Halorhodospira halochloris: one gene and its partners. The protein of the gene in region 1 interacts with the protein of each later gene in a pairwise test. Links are inferred from orthologs where the notes say so. Each region holds a gene or a part of one and is shown on either strand. Other genes may lie near its edges. The genes, in order: HH1059_RS12130, ftsA and ftsZ.

Evidence for each region.
Region 2: the proteins of HH1059_RS12130 (region 1) and ftsA interact in binary tests that used the Escherichia coli proteins (3 or more experiments, as listed by UniProt). The link is inferred for Halorhodospira halochloris from one-to-one orthologs.
Region 3: the proteins of HH1059_RS12130 (region 1) and ftsZ interact in binary tests that used the Escherichia coli proteins (3 or more experiments, as listed by UniProt). The link is inferred for Halorhodospira halochloris from one-to-one orthologs.

The regions. Positions count from the first base shown.
Region 1 is NZ_AP017372.2:2,635,928-2,644,162, forward strand. What follows is about bases 2,454-5,398. They hold HH1059_RS12130 (rod shape-determining protein), read left to right. Parts: upstream 2,454-3,376; coding sequence 3,377-4,420; downstream 4,421-5,398. Other genes in these bases: gatA (Asp-tRNA(Asn)/Glu-tRNA(Gln) amidotransferase subunit GatA), read right to left, coding at 2,454-2,936; gatC (Asp-tRNA(Asn)/Glu-tRNA(Gln) amidotransferase subunit GatC), read right to left, coding at 2,960-3,247; mreC (rod shape-determining protein MreC), read left to right, coding at 4,527-5,398. In the rest of the region: Asp-tRNA(Asn)/Glu-tRNA(Gln) amidotransferase subunit GatB, read right to left, coding at 1-1,390; more of gatA, read right to left, coding at 1,482-2,453; more of mreC, read left to right, coding at 5,399-5,411; rod shape-determining protein MreD, read left to right, coding at 5,411-5,920; mrdA (penicillin-binding protein 2), read left to right, coding at 6,014-7,957; rod shape-determining protein RodA, read left to right, coding at 7,954-8,235. UniProt on the Escherichia coli protein: Forms membrane-associated dynamic filaments that are essential for cell shape determination. Acts by regulating cell wall synthesis and cell elongation, and thus cell shape.
Region 2 is NZ_AP017372.2:1,989,430-1,993,797, reverse strand. The notes cover bases 1,445-4,368. They hold ftsA (cell division protein FtsA), read left to right. Parts: upstream 1,445-2,249; coding sequence 2,250-3,488; downstream 3,489-4,368. Other genes in these bases: ftsZ (cell division protein FtsZ), read left to right, coding at 3,561-4,368; HH1059_RS09100 (cell division protein FtsQ/DivIB), read left to right, coding at 1,445-2,235. Outside these bases: murB (UDP-N-acetylmuramate dehydrogenase), read left to right, coding at 1-482; HH1059_RS09105 (D-alanine--D-alanine ligase), read left to right, coding at 482-1,393; more of HH1059_RS09100, read left to right, coding at 1,390-1,444. UniProt on the Escherichia coli protein: Essential cell division protein that assists in the assembly of the Z ring. May serve as the principal membrane anchor for the Z ring.
Region 3 is NZ_AP017372.2:1,984,011-1,991,129, forward strand. Bases 4,151-7,119 are described here. They hold ftsZ (cell division protein FtsZ), read right to left. Parts: upstream 6,228-7,119; coding sequence 5,073-6,227; downstream 4,151-5,072. Other genes in these bases: lpxC (UDP-3-O-acyl-N-acetylglucosamine deacetylase), read right to left, coding at 4,151-4,899; ftsA (cell division protein FtsA), read right to left, coding at 6,300-7,119. Outside these bases: indole-3-glycerol phosphate synthase TrpC, read right to left, coding at 1-96; trpD (anthranilate phosphoribosyltransferase), read right to left, coding at 93-1,115; HH1059_RS09070 (anthranilate synthase component II), read right to left, coding at 1,118-1,702; trpE (anthranilate synthase component I), read right to left, coding at 1,699-3,183; HH1059_RS09080 (phosphoglycolate phosphatase), read right to left, coding at 3,188-3,868; more of lpxC, read right to left, coding at 3,997-4,150. UniProt on the Escherichia coli protein: Essential cell division protein that forms a contractile ring structure (Z ring) at the future cell division site. The regulation of the ring assembly controls the timing and the location of cell division.

The DNA of each region.
Region 1 (8,235 bases):
TAGCCTTACCCCCAGAGGCCTTCATAACCTGTCCGACAAAAAAGCCGAACAGCTTATCTTTACCAGCTCGGTACTGTTCTAGCTGCTTAGGGTTGTTAGCAATAACCTCATCGACCATCTCTTCAATCGCCGATGAATCGGTAACCTGTTTTAGTCCCTTAGCCTCAATGACCTCATCGGGTTCGCCCTCGCCTGCCCACATGGCCTCAAAAACATCCTTAGCTACGCGCCCCGAGACCGTTTCGTCTTCGATACGCGCCACCAAACGTCCCAGCATCTCTGGGGTGACTGGAGATTCAGTAAGGTCTAACCCATCTTTGTTCAAGTAAGCGAGCAGCTCGCTCATAACCCAATTAGCCGTCCTTTTTGCAAACCCCCCTGACTCGGTCACCGCTGACTCATAGAAGTCGGCCAACTCTCGGGTAGCGGTCAAGACCCCGGCATCGTAGGCAGGGAGTCCGTGCTCCTCGATGAACCGGTTACGCTTCTCATCGGGCAGTTCAGGCAGCGTCTCCCGGACTTCGGCTACCAGCTGTTCGCTCACTTCAACCGGGAGCAAATCGGGCTCCGGGAAGTAGCGATAATCGTTGGCCTCTTCCTTGGTGCGCATTGAGCGGGTAACGCCCTTGTCGACATCGAAAAGGCGAGTCTCTTGGACTACCTCACCCCCGCCTTCAATAACATCGATTTGGCGTTCCACTTCATATGCCAATGCCCGCTCGACAAAACGGAATGAATTGAGATTCTTTAACTCAGCGCGGGTACCAAACTCTTCCTGGCCACGCGGACGAACAGAGATATTGGCATCACAGCGGAATGAGCCTTCCTGCATGTTGCCATCACAGATTTCTAGGTAGCGGACCAAGGCATGGAGCTTCTTCATGTAAGCGGCAGCCTCCTGCGGCGAACGCAGGTCAGGCTCGGACACAATCTCCATTAGTGGTGTGCCGGCACGGTTTAGATCCACCCCGGTCATACCGTGAAAATCTTCGTGCAAAGACTTCCCGGCATCCTCTTCCAGATGAGCCCGGGTAATACCGATACGCTTGGTGCCGCCATCGTCGAGTTCTATATCTAGGCTGCCACCTTCAACCAGCGGCAAATCGTACTGAGAGATCTGATAGCCCTTGGGCAAATCAGGGTAAAAATAGTTTTTCCGGGCAAAGACCGAGCGGGGTGCTATATGTGCCCCTACCGCCAAACCAAACTTAATGGCCATGCGGACAACTTCGGCATTTAACACCGGCAGAACTCCTGGCATCCCAAGATCAACCGGACATGCCTGCCTGTTGGGTTCGGCGCCGTAAGCCGTAGAGGCGCCCGAAAAAATCTTACTTTTTGTGGCCAACTGGACGTGAATTTCAAGGCCGATGACGGTTTCCCACTGCATGGGCGATATAGCTCCAGTTTTTGTATGCTTAGATTACTCTTTCGTACGCACGAGACGTTAGGCGAAGCAGCTGCCGCCCAACGGCAACTGCTTACTCAAAGCCTTCGGGCACGAGTCTATGCCAATCAGTAAGCTGCTGATACTTATGGGCCACATTGAGCAAGCGAACTTCATCGAAGTGGCCACCAATTAGCTGCAACCCTACCGGTCGGCCGCGCGAGAAACCGGCTGGTATCGACATGCCAGGCAAGCCGGCAAGGTTAACTGCCAGGGTGTACATATCGGACAAATACATCTGAACCGGGTCGTCGCTTCGCTCGCCTATGTCAAAAGCGGGGGTCGGCGCAGTCGGTCCGGCGATGACATCCACCTTCTCCAATGCCTGGCTAAAGTCGTCTGCAACCAATCTACGTATCTGCTGCGCTTTACGGTAGTAAGCGTCGTAGTAGCCGGCCGATAGAGCATAGGTGCCTACCAGTATCCGCCTTTTTACCTCTTCACCGAACCCTTCTGCTCGGGTGCGCTTATAAAGATCTTCAAGCCCCTGAGGATCTGCGCAGCGGTGGCCGTATCGAACACCATCATATCGAGCAAGGTTAGAAGAGGCCTCGGCCGGGGCTATCACGTAGTAAGCAGGTAGGGCCAAATCCATATTCGGCAGGTCCACTTCTATTAACTCGGCCCCCTCTCCCTGCAAGACCTCAAGCGCCGCCTCTACCCGGGATCGCACATCGGCGTCCAGGCCGGTACCGAAAAACTGTGCCGGAACGCCTACCTTTACCCCCCTTATGGAACGGTTCAGCCCCTCGGTGTAATCGGGCACAACATGATCAACACTGGTCGAATCGCGCGGATCGAAACCTGCCATCGCACCTAGCATCAAGGCCAAATCCTCGGCAGTACGGGCAAACGCCCCACCCTGATCGAGACTAGAGGCAAAGGCGATCATGCCATAACGAGAAACCCGGCCATAAGTGGGCTTGAGCCCACAAACCCCGCTAAGCGCTGCTGGCTGGCGTATCGATCCCCCCGTATCAGTGCCCGTTGCCGCGGGAACCAGACGCGCGGCAACCGCGGCCGCTGAGCCTCCGGATGACCCGCCGGGTACTGCATCAAGATCCCAGGGGTTACGCACCGGGCCAAAATAACTGGTCTCGTTTGAGGAGCCCATGGCGAACTCATCCATATTCGCCTTGCCAAGCACAACCGCGCCAGCCTCAGCCAAGCGCTCTACAACCGTCGCGTTGTAGGGCGCTTCAAAATTGGCAAGCATCCGTGACCCGCAAGTTGTCGCGACACCTTCGGTACAAAAGATATCTTTGTGGACGATCGGCACCCCGGTCAGTGGACCGCAGTTGCCGGAGCGGATCCGCTCATCAGCCACTTCAGCGGCTTGTCGGGCACGCTCTGCAGTGATTGTAATCAAACTATTGATTTGCGGTTCAACCTGCTGGACTCGCTCGAGAAGCGCCTCGGTGAGTTCGCAACTCGTAACTTCCCCAGCTCGCAGGGCCGCAGAAATCTCAGCTACTGTCTTTCGGTGCATGGATTCTCGGATTCCGTTAGGAGTTATTCGACTACGCGCGGGACCAAATATAGACCGGCCTCAACCGCCGGCGCGCCGGACTGGTAATGCTCACGCCTATCATCCTCGGTTACCTCATCAGGGCGCAAACGCTGGGTGGCATCCAGAGGATGGGACATTGGCTCTACGCCTGTTGTATCGACCGAATTCATCTGCTCAACAAAGCCGAGAATCTCGGACAGGCTGCTAGCGTAGTCTGTGACATTGCGTTCCTCAATGCCTATACGGGCTAGATGGGCGATGACTTTGACCTCTTCAGCCTCAATCGCCATGACAATCTCCTCGGGGTGATAATTTGCGGGATATTATTTTCAGATGCAAATCTACCACAGCCCTTCTCTTGCCCAAACCCCTTTACACTGCTAGATTGGGCGACTTAAGGTTTTCTCTAGGGCTAGGGCATGTTCAAAGGAATAAGAGGACTCTTCTCGAACGATCTGTCAATAGATCTGGGCACGGCCAACACGCTTATCTATCTGCGGGGCCAAGGCATTGTGCTTAGCGAGCCCTCAGTGGTCGCAATCCAGCAGGATAGAGACGGCGGAAGCAAACGGATTGCTGCGGTAGGTGCTGAAGCAAAAGCGATGCTGGGCCGCACTCCCGGCAACATTCGTGCTATACGCCCGCTCAAAGACGGCGTCATAGCAGACTTCACCGTTACCGAGAAGATGCTGCAACATTTCATTAAGAAGGTGCACGAGGCACGCTTCTTTAAGCCCAGTCCGAGAGTCCTAGTCTGCGTGCCCTGTGGCTCGACCCAAGTGGAGCGGCGCGCTATTAGGGAATCGGCAGCAGGCGCCGGCGCCCGGGAGGTCCATCTTATAGAAGAGCCCATGGCCGCAGCTATCGGCGCCAACATGCCGGTAAGCGAAGCAAGTGGTTCCATGGTCGTGGACATCGGCGGCGGCACATCTGAGGTCGCGGTGTTATCGCTCAATGGCATTGTCTACTCTGCGTCTGTACGGCTCGGAGGCGATCGATTTGATGAGGCGATCGTCAATTACGTACGACGCAACTACGGTATACTCATTGGTGAATCGACCGCTGAGCGTATCAAACAAGAGATAGGCACGGCATTCCCAGATACCGAGGTACGCGAGATAGAAGTGCGCGGAAGGAATCTAGCCCAAGGCGTGCCGCGGAGCTTTTCACTGAACTCAAACGAGATCTTGGAGGCCCTTCAAGAACCCCTCTCAGGGATAGTTTCAGCATTGAAGACGGCCCTCGAGCAAACCCCTCCGGAACTTGGTGCTGATGTTGCCGAAAGGGGTATCGTGATAACTGGTGGCGGCGCTTTGTTGCGCAACCTTGAGCGCCTCTTTATGGAAGAGACGGGCTTGCCAGTGCTAGTAGCAGAGGAACCACTTACCTGCGTAGCCCGCGGCGGCGGTAGGGCCCTTGAGTTGATGGATGAACGCGGCGCTGACCTGTTTGTAAGCGAATAAAGTAAAAGTTTTTTGTGGTGACACTTCAACTCTGGGCAAGGTTGGAGTGGATTAAATAGCAAATCTTGAGTAACAACATACTGAGCACACAGAGGCTCGGGGAACTATCAAACCGTTATTTCTACAGCGACCGTCGGCCGCAACCAGGTTGTTCCTGCTAGCCACGGCGTCCGTTTTGTTGATGGCCTTAGACCACCGGGAACATCTTATAGAACCGGTAAGAGAGGCGATGTCGGGTATTGTCTACCCGTTGAGGATTGTTGTCGACGCTCCATTTGCTTTAGCGGATAGCGGCTCCAGATGGCTTACCACCCGGCAGTCGCTTTATGCCGAAAACCATCAACTACGCACCCAAAACCTCCAACATCAGGGGCGCCTGCAACGCATGGAAGCTCTCGAGAGAGAAAACCAACGGTTACGCCAACTCCTCGACTCATCGCAGCGCGTTGAGAGTGAAGCAGCCATAGCGGAACTGATCCGGGTAGACCTGGACCCTCACTCCCACCTAGTAGAGATAAACCGCGGCACAAATCACGGGGTATTCATCGGCCAACCGGTGATAGACGCGGACGGTGTCATTGGCCAGATTGATAGAGTAGGGCCTTTTTCCGCTACTGTCAGGCTAATATCTGACGCAAGTCATGCCATCCCGGTTGAGGTCAATCGCAACGGGTTGCGAACTGTCGCCCGCGGCAGCGGCGACACCCAGCAACTTGAACTAGCGAACATCCCCACGAATGCAGATATTCGCGAAGGGGATTTGTTAACGGCTTCCGGATTAGGCGACACCTTCCCCCGTGGCTATCCGGTCGCCTATGTCTCGCAGGTGGTCAGTGAGCCGGGCGAGCCATTTGCGCGAGTACTAGCAAGGCCTGCTGGAAACCTTGATAGGAGCCGCAAGTTGTTGCTGCTTGAGAGTCGCCAAGAAACCAATACCGAGGATAAAGCGAAAACCTCTGAGCAAGAGCAAGCTGAGGAGGTGAACAATTAGTGACCGGTTACAGGCCTAACAGCGGTGCAGGGATAATCCTGCTTAGCTTTATCCTTGCGTTGATGCTAACTATTTCACCGATTCCATGGGAGGATCGGCTACCAGACTGGTTCAGCGGGCTACGCCCAGAGTGGACCGCTCTCGTACTTTTGTATTGGAGCTTGGCTGTTCCAGAAAGAGTAGGAGTAGGCTGCGGGTGGCTAGCAGGACTCTTCCAGGACGCTTTACTAGGCACCCTACTTGGCCAACACGCATTGGCTTTTGCAGTCATTGCATATTTCGCTATACGTTTGCATAAACACCTCCGCATGGTCCCAGTCTGGCAACAATCGTTAGTGGTGCTCGGGCTGTTATTTCTCGTTCAAATATTACTATTCTGGATCAATGGGATAATTGGTAGACCGTCTCCCGACTGGCAGGTGTGGACTTCACCTATAATCGGGGCCTTCTTGTGGCTGGCACTCTTCCCTTTTATGCGTAACATACGCCGACGCTATAATATACAATGAGAAGATTGTCCCAGGTTATGGATTTGCCGAAAGATAGGCAATTTTCACTCGGGCCCTGCCCGAAAGCAACTAACAAAGTATGGATCTACTAGGGTGAGCGAAGCTTCACGCATTCCTGATCATCACCGCGATGCGCACATAACTCGCACCCGCATAATATTAGCGGGAACTGTCTGCTTAATAACGGTGTTGATAGTCTTATCCCAAATGGTGCGACTCCAAATAGTCGACCATCAGCACTACGCTACTCTCTCTCATGAAAACCGCATTAAGGTTACGCCTATTCCACCGACTAGAGGATTAATATACGATCGCAATGGACACGTGCTAGCAGAGAACCGCCCTTCATATCAGTTGACTTTAATTCCTGAGCGAGTTCCTGATCTCGAAAAAACCCTCGAGCAGATTTCTCAAATAGTCCATGTCAGTGATGCTCAAAAGGAGCGATTCAAAACTCAGCTGCAACGCTCACGTCGCTTCGAGGAGGTGCCTCTTCGATCTCAACTCGATGATGAAGAAGTAGCCAAACTGGCGGTACACCGGCACCGCTTTCCAGGCATGGAGGTGAATGCCCGCTTAGTCCGGCACTACCCCAACCCGAACCATTCGAGTCATGCTGTAGGACACGTCGGGCACATAACCCGCGAAGACTTAAGGCGCATTGATCAGTCCACTTATCGCGGTACTCACCATATTGGCAAGAGCGGTATTGAGCTCGCTTTTGAAGATACCTTGCGCGGTGAGGTTGGCTTTGAGCGTGTCGAAACCAATGCCTTAGGCAGAGTTATTCGCAGCATAGAGCGCACCCCCCCGAAGCCCGGTAACGATTTGATCTTAACTATAGATAGTAAGCTGCAGGAGGTTGCCGAGCGGGCCATAGGTGATGAAAGAGGAGCAGTCGTCGCCATAGAGCCGCAGAGCGGGGAGATATTGGCCCTAGCCAGTCAACCCAGCTATGACCCGAATAAGTTTGTCGAGGGCATGACACATCAACGTTTCCGTGAGCTCGAACGAACTGGCTGGCAGCCGCTTTACAATCGCGCTAGCCGCGGCACCTACTCACCGGCTTCGACTATAAAGCCTTTCGTCGGCCTCGCAGCACTTGAGCATGGAGTGATTGAAAAGGACACAGAAGTCAATTGCGATGGAGAATTCTTCCTGGAGGGGCGTGATCGACCCTACCGCTGCTGGCGAGAGACCGGTCACGGCGACATTAACTTCGGCCAGGCTCTAGCTGAGTCCTGTAATGTTTTTTTCTATGACACCTCCTTCAAGCTAGGCATCGACCGAATGTCAAAATTCTTGGAACAGTTCGGTTTTGGGGCGCAGACAACCTCAGACATCCCTGGCGAGCGACGCGGTGTTTTACCTTCCCGTGACTGGAAAAGGGGCGCCATCGGGCAGGGATGGTTTCACGGAGAGACGGTAATAACGGGCATTGGCCTAGGTTATTTTAATGCTACCCCCCTGCAGCTGGCTACGGCCACCGCCATCCTCGGCAATAGGGGCGAACTAATAACGCCACGACTGGTTAGAGGTGTAGCTGACGGCGCCAACAATGATCAGAACTCGGCAATTGAACTGGGCCAAGCCACGGAAACCACACCAACTCAACGCATAGATATTGATGACCCATCCCACTGGGAAGAGACTATCGAGGGCATGCGTCTTGCGATACAGCACTACCGCGGAACCGCCCGGCTGATCAACGAGAACTTAAACTACGACTTCGCTGGCAAGACTGGAACGGCGCAAATCACCGAAAGAGACGTCGATGACGACGAAGAGAGACCAGAACACCTGCGCAACCACGCGCTATTTATCGGCTTGGCCCCAGCAGACGACCCCCAAATAGCAATAGCGGTGGTCATTGAGCACGGCGGTAGTGGCGGTGCCGCAGCCGCACCAGTAGCACGAGCAGTTGTAGACTACTGGATGCTGCAAGATAAAACCTACCTCCAACAGCTAGAGCAGGGGCGGATAGATGCGAGCGAAGTTGAAGACGAAGAGGATTCTGAACTCGAGATAGCCCCATGAACACCTCTACCGCACTCCCCGATCACCGCGGCGTAAACGTCCGCCAGTCTTTTCTACAATCACGGCTCCATATTGATGGAACCATGGCTACAGCCCTGCTGGTACTCGCAGTATTTGGAGTGGCTGTGCTTTATAGCGCTTTTGGCGAAGACTGGGCCCAGACCCAGCAACAAGTTATTAGGGTCTCGCTCGGATTTTTGGCCCTCTTCGTCTTTGCTCAAATACCTCCGCGAACTTTGCGCCGTTGGGCACCATGGATTTTTGGCCTAGGGCTGGCC
Region 2 (4,368 bases), 650 kb from region 1 along the record:
TAGGTGATGAGACCTGGGCCGCAATTGATAGGGTAGAGACAATTGATAAGCAGGGAGTTGTCCGGGTAAGGCGGAAGGATTCATTCGACATCGGTTATCGGCGAGTAGCTGGATGTGAAGGTGAGTTCTTCGTTGCCGCCACCTGGCGGCTCAGCAGCGGAGATCCGGAACTGCTGGCTAGCCGCATTAAAGAGATCATGCGTCGGCGCAAATTGACTCAACCGCTCGGTGAGCCAACTGCGGGATCGGTCTTCCGTAACCCGCCGGGAGACTCCGCCGGGCGCTTGATTGAAGCGGCGGGCTGTAAGGGGGCCAGCGTTGGCAGGGCAAGGGTCTCTGAGCGCCACGCTAACTTCATAGTTAACGAAGGCGGCAAAGCAGCGGATATCGAGGCGCTAATGGCTTGGGTCCGAGACAAGGTGGCGAGCGAGTTTGGCGTCTACCTTGAGCCCGAGGTGCATGTCGTCGGGGAGGCAACCTGATGAGCGGATTGAAGCTGCCATGCCCGGCGGATGTCGGCCCTGTAGCTGTGTTGATGGGTGGTGATTCCGCCGAACGGGAGATATCACTGCAAAGTGGTAAAGCAGTTCTCGCGGCGTTGCAGCGCCAGGGGTTTGCTGCCCAAGGCTTTGATCCGCGCGATGAGCAGATAGAAGCACTGCGCGATTACTCGTGCGCCTTCATAGTGTTGCATGGCCGGGGTGGAGAAGACGGTGTCATCCAGGGAGCCCTAGAGAGCCTTGGTGTGCCGTACACCGGCAGCGGTCTGCTCGGTTCTGCTTTGGCTATGGATAAATGGCGCTGCAAGCGGTTATGGCAGGGCTGCGCTCTGCCCAGCCCTGCGGGGCAGCTTATGGCAAGTGCTGATCAGCCTTGTCACATAGACTTGCCGGTAATAGTAAAGCCAGCCCATGAGGGGTCGAGCATCGGCATGACCAAGGTTGTCGATATCAATCAGCTCGCTCCGGCGTGGCATGAGGCGGCTAAGTACGATCAGCAGGTCCTTGTCGAGCAGTGGATCAATGGTACTGAATACACCGTCGCCCTACTCGGCGATAGGGCGCTGCCGTCGATCAGGCTGGAGACTTCACATGAGTTCTTCGATTTTACCGCCAAATACGAAGATCCAACCACCGGCCACTTTTGTCCCAGTGGGCTAGATGAAGAGGCCGAGCATGAGTTGGGCGAGATGTGCCAGAAAGCATTTGCAGCACTCGGTTGTAATGGCTGGGGTAGGGTCGACGTCTTGCGTGATGATGACGGTAAGTGGTGGTTGCTTGAGGTTAATACCATTCCAGGAATGACCGATCACTCTCTAGTTCCGATTGCTGCCGCTCAGGCGGGTATCGGTTTTGATGAGTTGGTGGTGGCCATCCTCGGGGAGGCCTTATGAGTTCAGGTGCTGATTGGACGGATTTGCTCGGTAAACAGAAGCAGCAGCGTAAGTCCCACTCTCGGGGGCAGTCGCGCAAGCGTGTACCTGCTGGTCAGTCGGCAGAGCGAGAGGGCGGTCCGGCAGGATTTTTTGGCGTTGGCAGTGGTTGGTTGGGGCCCATATTTTTGGCTGTCTTGCTGATTGCTGGTGTATATGCGGTGGCCTGGATGATTAACGAGGGCAGAATTTTACCGCTGGAGAGGGTCGCTATGGCCGAAGCCCCGGAGAAGGTTACTGGCGAGCAGTTGCGTGGCTCACTGGCGGGCCGCTTGCATCCAAGTCTGCTGGGTGTCGACACGGTAGCTATTCGTGACTCCCTGGAGCGTCTGCCCTGGGTTGAAGAGGCGCAGGTAAGGCGCGACTGGCCGGCCACCTTAAAGCTTCATATCCAAGAGCGCCAAGCCTTGGGTATTTGGAATGAGCAGGCTCTGCTCGATTACTCCGGCGCGGTTTTTAGTCCTGCTGAAGAGACCTATCCGGAGCAATTGCCACGCTTAACCGGTCCTGAGAGCAGGGCCCAGGATGTAGCCAGGAACTTCAAGGATATGCGGCCGCTGTTTGAAGAACATGGCATGGATCTGCAAGCGTTGAGCCTTTCTGCGCGAGGGGCGTGGGCGGCTCATCTCGATGACGGGGTTAAGGTTGCCCTGGGCAGGCAGGAGCCGATGCAAAGGGCGTCACGTTTTGTAGCCGTTGTGCCAGAGCTTCAGGCACGCAAAGACGGGCGCATGAAGCGGGTGGACTTGCGCTATCCCAATGGTTTTGCGGTGGCCTGGGCCGCTGCGGAAGAATCAGACTGAGCTCGGAGCTAAACATGGTCAGGAAAACAGAAGACAACCTCCTGGTAGGGCTCGATATAGGCACTTCAAAAGTAGTAGCCATAGTCGGTGAGACAAAAGATGATGGCTCTATTGAGGTGATAGGCGTGGGGAGCCACCCATCGCATGGCCTGAAAAAGGGGGTAGTAGTAAATATAGACTCCACTGTGCAATCAATTCAGCGTGCAGTGGAAGAGGCAGAGCTGATGGCTGGGTGTGAGATCCATTCGGTCTTCGTGGGCATCTCCGGTAGCCATATTCGTAGCCTCAACTCGCACGGCATGGTGGCAATACGTGATAAGGAAGTTCGTCACGCTGATCTGGAGCGTGTTCTTGATGGCGCTAAGGCGGTGGCCATACCGGCAGATCAGCAGATTATCCACGTTATCCCGCAGGAATTTGTCATCGACAGTCAGGAGGGGATCCGTGAGCCGCTCGGTATGTCCGGTGTCCGCCTGGAGGCGCGCGTTCACATGGTTACTGGCGCGGTTTCAGCTGCTGAGAATATCACCAAGTGTGTGCATCGCTGTGCGCTGGAGGTGGACGACATAGTCTTGCAACAGTTAGCGGCTAGCCACGCGGTGCTAAGTGACGATGAGAAGGAGCTAGGTGTTTGCCTGGTAGATATCGGCGGCGGTACGACCGATATCGCTATCTTTACTGGCGGAGCTATCCGCCACACTGCGGTTATCCCTATAGCGGGCCATCAGGTTACCAACGACATAGCGGTGGCGCTGCGGACTCCTACCCATCATGCCGAGGATATCAAGGTCAAATACGCCTGCGCGCTGTCCCAGCTCGCCAACCCGGAAGAGAGCATCGAGGTGCCTTCCGTCGGCGATCGGCCACCGCGGCGTTTATCGCGGCAATCTTTGGCCTCGGTAGTAGAGCCGCGCTACGAAGAGCTGCTAGCCCTCGTGCAGGCGGAACTGCGCAAGAGCGGCTTCGAAGACCTGATCCCTGCGGGCATAGTGCTGACCGGTGGCAGTTCGAAAATGGAAGGGGTAAGCGATTTGGCCGAAGAGGTCTTCCATTTGCCGGTACGTATCGGCGTGCCCAAGCATGTAACCGGTCTCTCCGACGTGGTGCGCAACCCCGTTTACTCAACAGGAGTGGGGTTACTTGCGTTCGGGGCGCGTAATCGCGGGTCAGAGATATCCCAGCTATTTTCCAGCGAGGCAACAGGCAGTGCGTTATGGGGTCGGATGAAGAGCTGGTTTAAAGGCAATTTATAGCGGGCAGCCAAGAACAGACATATTGAAATTTGAAAAATTCTATATATACGTTAAGATTGAGGAGAAGCAACCATGTTTGAACTGATGGATACAGAGAATCAAAATGCGGTAATCAAGGTCATAGGCGTAGGTGGTGGCGGCGGCAACGCTGTTCAGCACATGGTCACGGCGGATATCAGTGGAGTCGATTTCATCTACGCCAATACCGATGCCCAAGCCCTTGCCAACACCTCGGCGGGTTCAACCGTGCAGCTCGGTTCGGGGATAACCAAGGGGTTAGGAGCAGGTGCCGATCCGCAGACTGGCCGAGATGCGGCAGAAGAGTCGCGTGGCCGTATCCAGGAGGTAATGCAAGGGGGTGATATGGTCTTTATTACCGCCGGAATGGGTGGCGGTACTGGCACAGGGGCCGCTCCGGTAGTGGCCGAAGTGGCTCGCGAAATGGGCGTTTTGGCAGTGGCTGTGGTGACCAAGCCGTTCCCCTTTGAGGGCGGTAAACGCATGAGCATTGCCGAGGAGGGCATCAAAGAGCTGGAGCAGAATGTCGACTCACTTATAACCATTCCGAATGAGCGCCTGCTGCCGGTATTGGGTAAAAATCTGACCCTGCTGGATGCCTTCAAGTCGGCCAATGATGTGCTACTTGGTGCGGTTAGGGGGATTGCTGAGCTAATAACCCGGCCCGGCCTCATTAATGTTGACTTCGCCGACGTGCGCACAGTAATGACCCAGATGGGTATGGCGGTAATGGGCAACGGTGTGGCCTCGGGTGAAGGCCGTGCACGAGAAGCGGCGGATCGGGCCATCGCTTGTCCGCTCTTGGAAGACTTCAACCTAGCCGGCGCCAACGGCATTCTGGTCAATGTAACCGGCGGCTATA
Region 3 (7,119 bases), 650 kb from region 1 along the record:
CAGCGAACGTCGCTCGGCCCGCTCAATTACTTCCTCGGCCTTACGGCGCAGAATCCGCCGCAGGATATCCGGCGTTGCCGACAACTCATCACTCATCCAGCCAACTCCCGGGTTTTTTCCACAAAGCTGTGCAGTTTTGCGGCAGCCGCACCAGAACCCATCAGATCTTTGGCGTGATCAACCCCAGCCTGCAAACTGTCGACTCCCCCGGCGGCATATATGGCTGCACCTGAATTTAGGGCGATTAGTTCAGCTGCCGCGCTACTCTCACCTGAGAAGGCGGAGGTGATTAGCCGCAGACTATCCTCGGCGCCGGCAACCTGGACTTCACTGAGCGGAGCCTCACGTATCCCCAGCTCTTGCGGGGTAATCTTATATTCACGAATATCGCCGTCGACGAGCTCGGCAACAAGACTCGGCGAGGCTATGCTCAGCTCATCCAAGCCATCTTCTGCATGAACCACCAAGACCCTTTCACTGCCCAGCTCACGCAGCACTTCGGCAATCGGTCGCACCCACTGCGGGGCATAGACGCCGAGCAGCTGACGCCGCGCACCGGCCGGATTGGTCAGTGGCCCGAGGACGTTAAACAGGGTTCTGACCCCCATCTCCCGGCGCGGCCCCACAGCGTGCTTCATCGCCCCGTGGTGGAGAGGGGCGAACATAAAGGCCACGCCGACCTGCTCAATGCAGCGTGACAGGGCAGCACAATCGAGATCCAGGCTGGCTCCGGCCGCCTCGAGAACATCGGCGCTGCCGCTGCGCCCGGAGACCGAACGATTGCCGTGCTTGGCAACCGGCACACCCGCCGCCGCGGCGACAAAGGCAGCGGCAGTCGACACATTCAAGGTACCGCTAGCATCACCGCCGGTCCCGCATGTATCGAGAACGCCCTCTAAACCAACCTCTACTCGCTCGGCAAGCTCGCGCATAACCGCCGCCGCCGCAGCTATCTCGGCTACGGTCTCACCCTTCATGCGCAAGCCGATGAGAAAGCCGCCGATCTGTGCCGGCGTTGCCCCGCCGCTCATGATAGTGCCCATTACCTCTGTCATCTCGGCACTGCTCAGATCCTGCCTTTCGGTTACGCGGCGAATAGCGGATTGCATGTCCATAGCTAGAACCCTTTGTTGAGGAAGTTGGCCAGTAGCTCATGGCCATTAGCGGTCAATATCGACTCAGGATGGAACTGCACGCCTTCGACCGGCAGCTCGCGATGGCGCACGCCCATAATCTCGTCTATCGAACCTTGAGGGCCTTCGGTCCAGGCCGTCACCTCTAGTACTTCCGGCAGCGTATCACGCTCCACCACCAAGGAGTGGTAGCGTGTCGCTTCCAATGGCTCAGGCAGCCCGCGAAAGACTCCTTGACCGCGGTGACGCACCGGTGAGGTCTTGCCGTGCATTACCTGGCGGGCTCGCACTACCTTACCGCCGAAGACCTGGCCAATGGTTTGATGGCCGAGACAAACCCCCAAGATCGGCACCTCGGCGGCCATCTCGTGAACCAGCTCCAGCGAGACGCCGGCCTCGTTAGGGGTGCAAGGCCCGGGTGATATTACTATGCGCTCCGGGCGCAGACGACGAACCTCGCTAACATTGACTTCATCGTTACGCACCACCTCGACCCGTGCCCCTAACTCACCTAGATACTGCACCAAGTTCCAGGTGAACGAGTCGTAATTGTCTATCATCAGGATCATAGACCTTCCTCGGCCATTTCAACGGCCCGCATCAGCGCCCTACCTTTGTTCAGGGTCTCCTTCCATTCGAGTTCGGCGAGGGAGTCGATTACCACCCCACCGCCGGCCTGAACATATACGCGCTCATCCTTGACTAGCGCAGTACGAATGGCAATTGCAGTGTCCATGTTGCCCGACCAGGAGAGATAACCCACTGCACCAGCATAGACCCCGCGCTTGGCCGGCTCGACCTCGTCGATGATCTCCATGGCCCGAATCTTGGGCGCCCCGCTGACAGTGCCAGCCGGGAAGGTGGCGCGCAGGACATCCATCGCCCCCAGCCCAGGTCGTAACCGGCCGACAACATTGGATACGATATGCATAACCTGCGAGTAACGCTCCACCACCATCCGTTCGGTCAGGCGTACGGTCCCGGTTTCGGCAACACGGCCAACATCATTACGCCCTAGGTCGATAAGCATTACGTGCTCGGCTATCTCTTTAGGGTCGGAGACCAGTTCCTCCTCGAGTTCACGGTCGCGCTGCTCGGTCGCCCCCCGCTTGCGGGTACCGGCGATGGGCCGGACCGTGACTTCACCCTCTTCCAGGCGCACTAATATCTCCGGGGATGAGCCGACAATCTGAAAATTGCCGCAATCGAGAAAATACATATAAGGCGATGGATTGGTGCAGCGCAGGGCACGGTAAAGATCTAGCGGCTCGGCGTGAAAGGGTTTGGAGATACGCTGCGAGGGCACTACCTGCATCACATCACCAGCGGCAATATAGTCGCGAATCTTCTCGACCGCCTGTTCGTAACCGAGCTCAGTAAAATTCGACTGCGCTTCGCTGCGTGTCGTGCCGCCATGGCCTTGAGCCTGTTTGCGCTGGCGCGGGAGCGGCTTATCAAGCTGGTGGGATAACTCCTCAAGGCGCCCAAGTGCTGACTCGTACGCAGCCTCTTGGCGGGGATCGCAATGTACGACCAGATAGAGGCGTCCAGCAAGGTTGTCGAATACGACCACCTCATCGGCCTCAACCAGGTATATATCCGGTAGACCCAGCTCATCAGGGGGCTGCGAGTTGGCTAGCCGCGGCTCGACATAGCGAACCGTATCGTAACCAAAGTAACCCACCAACCCGCCAAGGAAGCGGGGCATTTGCGGAAATCCGGAGGGCGGAGCGGCACGATGCCGATACTGTAATTCCTCGATCCAGGCGAGCGGATCGGCTGCCTCGGTTTGCTCAATAAGCTCACCATCACGGCGCAACTCGATTTGGCGGCCATAGACACAAACTTCGTTACGAGCAGGCAGGCCAATTATCGAATAGCGCCCCCATTTCTCTCCCCCCTCGACAGACTCGAGCAGGAATGAACGCGGACCGCTAGCCAGCTTCAAATAGGTTGATAATGGCGTCTCGAAATCAGCTAGTACTTCCCGAATCAGCGGTATGCGAGTGTAGCCCGCCTCGGCCAGGCTATTAAATTCGTTCTCTTTCATCTCCTCAGACCGCCTCCCGCATCAGTTCCGGCAACTCGCGCAGGTTATCCAGCACCATATCCGCACCGAGCTGCTCTACTGCAATCCCGCGCCGATAGCCGTAGGAAACACAAATCACTGGCACACCCGCCGCGCGTGCTGCAGCCACATCAGTGGCCGAATCACCGACCATAACCGTTTGGTCGATGTCTACGCCTAACCTGCTTGCAGCCAGATGGAGAGGTTGCGGATCAGGCTTGCGGGCTGGGGCGCAATCACCTCCGACAACTACCTTGATCGCTTGGCCTAAGCCCATATGCTCAATGATAGGCTGGGCGAAACGGTACGGCTTGTTGGTCACCACCGCTACTGCCACGCCCATGCCATGTAACGCCCGAACCGCCTCTATGGCCCCTGGGTAGGGCTGACTATCAACATAGAGACGCTCAGCATAAAGCTCATAGAAGCGCTCCAGGGCAGAGTCCCACTCCTGGGCCGGGGGGTCATCATCCATCGTTGCGGTCAGCGCACGCGCTATCAGGCGTCTAGCACCATTGCCGACCCAGTTGCGCAGCGCAGCCAACTCAACAGGATCGGAGCCGCGCTCACGGAGCATAGAATTGACTGCAAAACACAAGTCTGGGGCGCTATCTACTAGCGTCCCATCTAGGTCGAATAGAAACGCTTGAGGCTGGATTTTGAACATGGATCCTTGCTTGACTCAAAAGCCGTCAGCTTACCCGCTGCGCGCCGGGCACCGCAAGGCTCCATGAGCAGTGCTAACCAGGATAGGCAGGAAATACTCGGCTAGCAAAGCTCTTGCACCGCCCCATCTCAGGCGAGGAGCGGCTTATCGTAGGCTATTGGCAGTTCTGAGACATCCTCAAAGGTGATCTCTTCCCAGGCGTGCTGATTTTCCAGCAGCTTGCGCAGCAAGCGATTGTTGAGAGCATGCCCGGATTTGTGGCCGTGGAAAGAACCGATTAGGCTGCTGCCAAGGAGGTAGAGGTCGCCTATCGCATCGAGGATCTTGTGCTTGACGAATTCATCGCGATAGCGCAAACCGTCCTCGTTGAGCACTCGATATTCATCAACCACTATGGCGTTATCAAGACTACCGCCCAGGGCCAGACGTGAGGCACGCAGTGCCTCGATCTCCTTCATGAAACCAAAGGTCCGTGCCCTGCTAACCTCTTTGACGAAGGATGTTGAAGAGAAATCGACTACCGCCCGAGCAAACTCCCTGAGGAAGACCGGGTGGTCGAAGTCGATAGTGAAACTGACCTTAAAGCCCTCAAAGGGCTCGAAGGCGACCCACTTATCGCCATCCACCACCTGCACAGGCTCGAGGATGCGCACGAAACGCTTAGGGGCATCCTGCTCCTTCAACCCTGCTGAACGGATCAGGAAGACGAAAGGAGCCGCGCTGCCGTCCATGATAGGCACTTCCGCAGCGGAGAGATCGACATAGCAGTTATCGATGCCTAAGCCGGCGAGTGCGGAGAGCAGGTGCTCGACGGTGGCGATCCTTACCCCGTCCTGGACCAGGCATGTCGACAACCGTGTATCACCCACTGCTGCTGCAGTCGCCCTCACCTCAAAGTCGAGGTCGGTGCGGCGAAACACTATGCCCGTATTGGCCGGCGCCGGACGCAGGACGAGATAAACTTTCTCACCTGTATGCAGTCCCACACCGGTCGCACGTATGCTGTTTTTGAGTGTACGTTGTCGCATCATGCCTGCTAGGCCCCCCGCTCATGTTGCAAGATCAGCCCCGCCGCTAGCGGGGCAACTAGCCCCGTCCGGATTTACCGGGCGGAACCCGCCTCATTATGCTTATCGGCAAGAGGCTTTGTAATTTTAGTGTAAAATTACCTCAAATGTATACTGCATTGCACAATTTTCTTCTCTCAATCCGCTTGGCGACGCAAAAATGCTGGAATATCAAGATATTCCATATCGCTTTCGGGATCAGCGTCGGTTCCTTTTTCATTGGCAGCCTTCTGCCTTATGACGGTTGGGCGGTCAAGCTGAGCGTAATCAACCTCACCACTCGGCTTACGAGTAGAGGACGCATCCCTCGCCGCCGGTTCGGCAACCGTCCGCGGCACACTGCCGAGGCCGGTCGCGACGACCGTTACCCGCAGCTCGTTTTCGAGTTCGGGGTCGATCACAGCACCGACAACAACCGTTGCCTCATCTGCAGCATATTCCCGTACGGCATTACCGACCTCATCAAATTCGCCGATCGAGAGGTTATAGCCGCCGGTTACATTGACCAGAATGCCGTTGGCGCCGGCTAGGTTGAAGTCTTCCAAGAGCGGACAAGCGATGGCCCGATCCGCCGCTTCTCGTGCACGGCCTTCACCCGAGGCCACACCGTTGCCCATTACCGCCATACCCATCTGGGTCATTACTGTGCGCACGTCGGCGAAGTCAACATTAATGAGGCCGGGCCGGGTTATTAGCTCAGCAATCCCCCTAACCGCACCAAGTAGCACATCATTGGCCGACTTGAAGGCATCCAGCAGGGTCAGATTTTTACCCAATACCGGCAGCAGGCGCTCATTCGGAATGGTTATAAGTGAGTCGACATTCTGCTCCAGCTCTTTGATGCCCTCCTCGGCAATGCTCATGCGTTTACCGCCCTCAAAGGGGAACGGCTTGGTCACCACAGCCACTGCCAAAACGCCCATTTCGCGAGCCACTTCGGCCACTACCGGAGCGGCCCCTGTGCCAGTACCGCCACCCATTCCGGCGGTAATAAAGACCATATCACCCCCTTGCATTACCTCCTGGATACGGCCACGCGACTCTTCTGCCGCATCTCGGCCAGTCTGCGGATCGGCACCTGCTCCTAACCCCTTGGTTATCCCCGAACCGAGCTGCACGGTTGAACCCGCCGAGGTGTTGGCAAGGGCTTGGGCATCGGTATTGGCGTAGATGAAATCGACTCCACTGATATCCGCCGTGACCATGTGCTGAACAGCGTTGCCGCCGCCACCACCTACGCCTATGACCTTGATTACCGCATTTTGATTCTCTGTATCCATCAGTTCAAACATGGTTGCTTCTCCTCAATCTTAACGTATATATAGAATTTTTCAAATTTCAATATGTCTGTTCTTGGCTGCCCGCTATAAATTGCCTTTAAACCAGCTCTTCATCCGACCCCATAACGCACTGCCTGTTGCCTCGCTGGAAAATAGCTGGGATATCTCTGACCCGCGATTACGCGCCCCGAACGCAAGTAACCCCACTCCTGTTGAGTAAACGGGGTTGCGCACCACGTCGGAGAGACCGGTTACATGCTTGGGCACGCCGATACGTACCGGCAAATGGAAGACCTCTTCGGCCAAATCGCTTACCCCTTCCATTTTCGAACTGCCACCGGTCAGCACTATGCCCGCAGGGATCAGGTCTTCGAAGCCGCTCTTGCGCAGTTCCGCCTGCACGAGGGCTAGCAGCTCTTCGTAGCGCGGCTCTACTACCGAGGCCAAAGATTGCCGCGATAAACGCCGCGGTGGCCGATCGCCGACGGAAGGCACCTCGATGCTCTCTTCCGGGTTGGCGAGCTGGGACAGCGCGCAGGCGTATTTGACCTTGATATCCTCGGCATGATGGGTAGGAGTCCGCAGCGCCACCGCTATGTCGTTGGTAACCTGATGGCCCGCTATAGGGATAACCGCAGTGTGGCGGATAGCTCCGCCAGTAAAGATAGCGATATCGGTCGTACCGCCGCCGATATCTACCAGGCAAACACCTAGCTCCTTCTCATCGTCACTTAGCACCGCGTGGCTAGCCGCTAACTGTTGCAAGACTATGTCGTCCACCTCCAGCGCACAGCGATGCACACACTTGGTGATATTCTCAGCAGCTGAAACCGCGCCAGTAACCATGTGAACGCGCGCCTCCAGGCGGACACCGGACATACCGAGCGGCTCACGGATCCCCTCC